Regions from separate parts of the Metabacillus sp. 113a genome, predicted to be linked through region 2. Evidence: riboswitches for the same ligand, from Rfam matches in the RefSeq annotation. Region 2 holds a riboswitch; each other region holds the start of a gene.

Evidence for each region. A riboswitch is a leader RNA that binds a small molecule or an ion and turns the genes downstream of it on or off. The one in region 2 is predicted to bind S-adenosylmethionine.
Region 1: linked by a shared signal. The riboswitch ahead of ACQCVE_RS09505 (methionine ABC transporter ATP-binding protein) and the one ahead of ACQCVE_RS17840 (M14 family zinc carboxypeptidase) in region 2 are both predicted to bind S-adenosylmethionine.
Region 3: linked by a shared signal. The riboswitch ahead of metK (methionine adenosyltransferase) and the one ahead of ACQCVE_RS17840 (M14 family zinc carboxypeptidase) in region 2 are both predicted to bind S-adenosylmethionine.

What each region holds. Positions count from the first base shown of each region.
Region 1 covers NZ_JBNILJ010000004.1:254,122-256,390, reverse strand. Annotated here, with positions in the region: gene ACQCVE_RS09505 (methionine ABC transporter ATP-binding protein) at 1-978, opposite strand, end outside; SAM riboswitch class I at 1,067-1,179, opposite strand; gene ACQCVE_RS09500 (thioredoxin family protein) at 1,392-1,700, opposite strand; gene ACQCVE_RS09495 (toprim domain-containing protein) at 1,721-2,062, opposite strand; gene ACQCVE_RS09490 (YusG family protein) at 2,212-2,269, opposite strand, start outside.
Region 2 covers NZ_JBNILJ010000019.1:13,106-15,374, reverse strand. Annotated here, with positions in the region: gene ACQCVE_RS17840 (M14 family zinc carboxypeptidase) at 1-1,266, opposite strand, end outside; SAM riboswitch class I at 1,347-1,452, opposite strand; gene ACQCVE_RS17835 (GNAT family N-acetyltransferase) at 1,667-2,269, shown strand, end outside.
Region 3 covers NZ_JBNILJ010000003.1:328,057-330,325, reverse strand. Annotated here, with positions in the region: gene pckA (phosphoenolpyruvate carboxykinase (ATP)) at 1-262, opposite strand, end outside; SAM riboswitch class I at 827-955, shown strand; gene metK (methionine adenosyltransferase) at 1,164-2,269, shown strand, end outside.

The DNA of each region.
Region 1 (2,269 bases), on a different contig from region 2:
TTGCAAAGCGCGATCCATTTCTGTTTCTTCTCCATCTATGTAGAGAAACAGGGCTCCATATGCCCCGCTTTGTGTTTGCGAGATCTTTCCTTGAAGAATATTCACTTTCACGTCGTAATTTTTTATTAATCCGGTAACGACCGGCTGCTCTGTAGAATCCCCTACAAAGGTGAGCTGGACAATCCGGCCGGTAGGGTAGGAGTCAATGAGATGAGCGATGGTCTCCCTTGTTTCTTCGGGCTCTGTCACCTGCTGGACAAATCGTTTTGTGATTGGTACCTGAGGCTTTCTGAAGACAGTAAGCACCTCTCCCTCCTCCACAATCTTACCTTCCTCCATCACAGCTACTTTATGGCAGATCTTGCGTATTACATGCATTTCATGGGTGATAAGGACGATTGTCAGTCCAAGCCTTTGATTGATATCGACGAGAAGCTCGAGGATTGAATCGGTCGTCTGCGGATCAAGGGCTGAGGTTGCTTCATCACAAAGAAGAACTTTTGGGTTATTGGCAAGCGCTCTGGCAATGCCTACACGCTGCTTTTGGCCGCCGCTGAGCTGGGCCGGGTAAGCATTTTCCCTTCCCTCTAATCCGACCAGCCGGATTAACTCTTTAACACGTTCTTTTCTTTCAGCTGCAGGGAAGCCTGCTATTTCAAGCGGGAACGCTATGTTCTCACTTACAGTCCTGGACCATAAAAGATTAAAGTGCTGGAATATCATGCTGATTTTCTGTCTTGCCTTTCGGAGCTTTCTCCCCTTAATAACTCCAATTCTATTACCCGCTACTTCGATGCTGCCTTCTGTCGGTGTTTCCAGCCCGTTAAGGAGCCGGATGAGCGAGCTTTTTCCTGCACCACTGTATCCGATGATCCCGAAGATTTCTCCTTTTTCCACTTCAAGGTTCACCTTATCTACAGCTTTGATGTTTCCAGATTTGACGGAATAAATTTTAGATACGTTTGTTAATGTGATCATGCTCCCACCTTCTTTCTCCATCGATCTGAAACAGAAAATGCCTTTCTGCGTAGACAAGCAGAAAGGCATTAAACGTAAGGTTACCTTTCTCTCATCTTTCAAAATGCAGCGCATTTTGAGTGAATTGGCACCAATTTCAGTCATAAAACTGACGGTTGCCGGGCTTCATAGGGCACTTCCCTCCACCTCTCTTTATAAGAGAACAATCTATTATTAAATTATGATGGTTTTAAATTTTAAAAATATTTCAGATCTGAGAGTGATTTTATCACGGGGAAAAGGGTGTGTCAATGTAAAATCTTCAAATAATTTTCTCCCTCTTCCCGCGGCTGCAGCCGGGCTCTTGTTTATTTCCCGAGAAATATGGAGATTACGGGGGAAATAACACGGATATATAGAATAGAAACGCCGCGTTATGCGCCGTTCTGTTTAATAAGCTTATATAAAAATTCCACTGATTGAAAGGCGTACTGCCTAGTGTGAAGCTTCCCTTTTTCAAAAATAAGCAGGCACGGAACACTCTCTACTTCCCAGCGTTCAGGGAATCCCGGCAAATAATTTAAATTTGCCATATGGATATCTGTTTCCGGTACCGTTTCATCCACTACCGTAAGCATCCTTTTTGCGAGCTGGCAAGTTCCGCAAAAAGGAGTATAAAGATACAAGATTAAGCGATCTTCTTCAATCAATGAAGACAGTTGCTTTTCATTTACTTCAATCATGATAAAACCAGAACTCCCTGCTATAAATATTTCGCCTGAACATCAATATTTGCACTCAGCAGTACGGAAGCAATATGATGCTCTGGTGCTGAAGCTACTTCTTTATACATTTTATCAATGTATAAATGCGAAGCCTCCGGAAATTCTCTTACAAATTGTTTTCTCAGTTTTTCTCCTGCTTCGTCCGTATCCACCAATATATACACATCATTTTCAAAATACTCATCAATTAGTTCATCCATTTTGGTGAGACTGATTGTTCCATTCGTACATATAATTTCTATAGGCTCGTTAATGACTTCCTGTATTTTTTTCTTGTCGGATTTCCCTTCAACAATAATGATTTTAGCAGCCTCTGACATGACCATCACCTGTTCATTTTGTCTTTCTTTAGTTTATTCTCTTTTCCTTGTGTTGTTTCCTGCCGGGAGGATACAGGGTCTATGCAAAAGACCGGCGCCTGCCTGCTGCTAAAGCATATAAGGCAGTGGACGGCTCCACTGCCTTATGCTTAACACCAGCCGTTCTCATCATCGCAATCCACATATTTCTGATCCGGTTCCTGTGTA
Region 2 (2,269 bases):
ATCAACAATGTAGGTTCCTTTTTCGTAGCGCTTGCCCTTTGCACGAAACGGTTTTACAGCCTGCTCAACTTCCACATCGTTCTTCATTAGATGCTGCACAGCCTTTAGAACAGCGGTGTTGTCCGTTTTATTTTCCGGGATAATGTAGCTTTCAGGATAGAAGCCTTTTTCATTGTTTGGGTGTTCCCCTTTAACCCCGCGGTCAAAAACTTCCAGCTGGTCATGGAGCATCGCCTGCTTATTTTTCAAAGCAAATTGTAAAGCACCGGTTACGGCATCAACCTGCCATTTCACACCGTCCCAGTCATTTGCCGGTGCTTCCAGTGTATAGCCGAGACCGCCATGGAGCATGGCATAGGCCGGAGTATAAATGGGCGGATACACATCCCAGCCTGATTTTGAATCTCTAAGTGGAATATGAGTTCCCTCCATTGTTTTGTATAGGTCCGTTTTATACCCGGCTTTGCTTCTGACTAGGTTGGATTCCATCGCTTCAGCCTGCTGATTCATCCATTTATAAAGCAAATCATATTCATAATTCGGATTATGAGGCGGTGTACCCGGAAGAATCAGTCCGGGGTGCTTTTCTTCACCGCGCTGTCTTACGTAGCCGTGAAGGTCCAGAAGAACGAGGGGGTTAAGCTCCGCAATTTGCTTGACCACTGCCTTCGTTTCGGGCTGGGATTGGGTAATGAAATCCCGGTTTAAATCAATTCCGTTTCCATTAAAACGGGTAGCGTCCACCCGCCCATCCGGATTGGCATCGACATTGATAACGAGTGTAAAGTTCTTCAGGATGTCTTTTGTTTCCCGGTCATTTTTAAATCCGAATCGTTTAATCAAGCGGAGGGCTGCATCTGTACCGACAAATTCAGTTCCATGGATCGAGGCATGGATCAGAATAGGAGGCTTGATATCCGGGTTCGCTTTCAGGTAGCGCTGTGCTTTCTCGGGATTCTCATTCATCAGTTTCCGTAATCCTTTATATTTCAGCTGACCATGCTTCGATTTAGTATCTGAAATGGTAACGGTGTAGAGGTTTTTCCCGGAAGAAGATTTCCCTGTAATGTCCAATTGGATGCGGCTGCTTTGTTTTTGGAAAGCCTTTAATTTCCCTTCGAGAGCGTCATACGTTGTGTAGTCGTATTTCTCTGAATTGAAAAGGCTGTGTTTTCTTTCTGCCTCCTCAGCCAATGCCGCTGAAGGCAGCAGGCTTCCAATCAAACTCACACTTAGCAATAATGATAAAAAAGGTTTTTTGATCATTTCTGTCCTCCTAAACTTTTTTCAACATAAAAAGCCCCTTTCCAGAAAAGAAAGAGGCTTTGCACACAAAGGAATCCTCTCTCTTATCTGTCAGCTGAATGCTGCAAGAATTAGCACCGTGTTGACGATCATCAACCGGTTGCCGGGCTTCATAGGGCTTGTCCCTCCGCCTGCTCTTGATAAAAGAGTGTTCATATTGAATTAGTTCGAATTATAAAGGTTTCTAGGAAAGGGTCAATACATTTAGGCCAAAATGGTCCTTATGGTTTACAAGGAAATGGTAAAATAGGAAATATGCCCGTAAGAGGGCAGCAGTCAGAAGATTTGTTTTCCTCTGTCGCGAATTCATACGGGCAGCAGAATAGTCATTCGAAAAAAGCCAAAAAAGGAGAGCATGATCTTGAGCGAAGTATCGATTGAAAAAGCAGCTTTAGCAGATTCAGAGATTCTAACCAGCCTGATGAAGGAGACCTTTGACGCGGAGGCCCGAAGATGGCTTGCGGACAGTGACCCTTTCAGAGATTTCAATATCCAGCCACCGGGTTACCGATCGATTCACATGACGGAGTATAGCATTCAGGAACTCTCGTATTATAAAATACTTCATCAGGATAAAATTGCCGGCGGGCTTATCTTAACCATCTCCGGGAACATCTATGGCAGAATTGACCGTATTTTTGTAAGCCCTTCCTTACAGGGGAAAGGCATCGGTTCAAAGGCCCTTCAACTATTGGAAAAGGAGTTTCCACAGGTCACTTCATGGGAGCTGGAAACATCGAGCAGACAGCTGAATAATCATTATTTTTATGAAAAAGCAGGGTTTCAGAAAGTATATGAATCGGAAGACGAGTTTTGCTATGAAAAGCGAATGGACTCTGAAGATCCTTCAGTAAGAGTCCGTAATCAGGACTTGTCCGGCAAGCATTATGAAGATTGCAGAATGGCTGGAAGCAAGTATTATAAGGTGGATTTAGCGAGCAGTTCAATTGGCAACAGCAACGTT
Region 3 (2,269 bases), on a different contig from region 2:
CAAAAGCATCGCTTGAAATAGGCTGATTAACAGCGCCCCAATCAATTTTGTTTTCAACGCTCGTTTCCTTAACAATAAATTTATCTTTAGGCGAACGGCCTGTATAGGCACCGGTCGTTGCGCGGATGGCACCGGTTGATGTTAAAACGGCTTCGTTCCTTGACAGAATTTTTTCAACTAGCTGCGGTACTGATAAGTTTAATGAAACATTTTCCCCTTCAAGTAAAAGCGAAAGCTCGTTTGTTGCGGCAAGTGAATTCATCCCCATACCTTCCTTTGCTCGTAATAAAGTCATTTCTATAATTAGTATAACACATTTAAGGTAATAGTCTATACTAATTAATGTATTTTACGCTCCACCTTACGAAATGCCAGTGCTCAGCTGAAAAATGAATGTTTAGCGGAGCTGGCTGAACTTGTATGGTCATGAAAAAATAGATTAAGGAACCGCTCGAAACCGTGCCGTCCCCGCCCGTAAACAAGATGAAGCTGATTGCAGCGTCCGTAAATCCGGCGGAGCGCTTCGACAAGGGCATTTACCCGCTTAAAGCCTGTACCGCCAGCCGGGTATTGAATGCGTTTGCAAAAATATGCCGAAATCCAGTCAAGCTGTTGGACGGAGGTTCGCGGGCCGGCATCCGCAGCCAGTCCTCCCGGATAAGGCGGGAAATGGCTCTCAATTCCATACCATGTCCAGCTCTACCAACATTATACCTCTGTTTTAAGGGAGAGCGCATACAAAAATGCTTTTTCGTTCAAAAACATCCTTTCAGTTTTTGTTGACATTTACGGGAAAATTGAGGTATTATATGTCCTTGAACGGATTCTCTTATCCCGAGCTGGCGGAGGGACAGGCCCTATGAAGCCCAGCAACCTGCAAGGTCGGAAGACTTCGGTTTTCTCTCATGCAAAGGTGCTAACCTGACGCAAGGCTGTAGTCCTTGAGCGATAAGAGTGAAAGGCTGAATAATAACTCCTTTCCTCTATTAAGAAGGAAGGGTTTTTTTATGCAGTCTGGAATCTTTTTCCGATTTTATAGGGAAAGATTCTTAACATAAAGCTAAAGATAAGAAAAGGGAACGAGTTCCGTCTCAAACAAAGAGGGGAAGTACATAACTGAACCTTGCCAATAGAACAGCCGAAAATTCAGAGGAGGAATTACATTGTCAGTTAAACGCCATCTATTCACTTCAGAATCCGTAACGGAGGGACACCCGGATAAAATTTGTGACCAAATCTCCGATTCAATCCTGGATGCGATTCTTGCTAACGATCCGAATGCACGTGTTGCCTGCGAAACATCCGTAACAACCGGTCTTGTCCTGGTTGCTGGAGAAATTACAACTTCAACTTACGTCGATATTCCGAAAATTGTCCGTGAAACAGTTAAAGATATCGGCTATACACGGGCCAAGTATGGTTTTGATGCTGAAACGTGTGCAGTGCTTACATCCATTGATGAGCAGTCTGCAGATATTGCAATGGGTGTCGATCAGGCACTTGAAGCCCGTGAAGGAACCATGACAGATGAGGAAATTGATGCAATTGGTGCTGGGGACCAGGGTTTGATGTTCGGATTTGCGTGCAATGAGACAAAAGAACTTATGCCTCTTCCAATCTCTCTTGCACATAAGCTTTCCCGCCGATTGGCAGAAGTGCGTAAGGAAGAAATTCTGCCTTACCTTCGCCCGGATGGAAAGACGCAAGTAACAGTTGAGTATGACGAGAACGATAAACCGGTTCGCGTTGATACCATTGTTATTTCCACCCAGCATCACCCGGAAATTTCTTTGGAGCAGATTCAGCGCAACCTGAAAGAGCATGTGATTAAGCCGGTGGTTCCTGCTGAACTTATCGATGAAAACACCAAATACTTCATAAATCCGACAGGCCGTTTTGTTATTGGCGGACCTCAAGGTGATGCTGGTTTGACTGGACGTAAAATCATTGTTGATACGTATGGCGGTTATGCACGCCACGGCGGCGGTGCGTTTTCCGGTAAGGACGCGACGAAGGTTGACCGCTCTGCTGCTTATGCTGCCCGTTATGTGGCTAAAAACATTGTAGCAGCAGGCCTTGCAGAGAAATGTGAAGTCCAGCTTGCCTATGCGATCGGTGTTGCCCAGCCTGTGTCCATTTCGATCAATACATTCAGCACAGGCAAAGCAAGTGAAGAAGCTCTAGTTGACGCAGTGCGCCAAAACTTTGATCTTCGGCCGGCAGGGATTATCAAAATGCTTGATCTTCGCCGTCCAATCTACAAACAAAC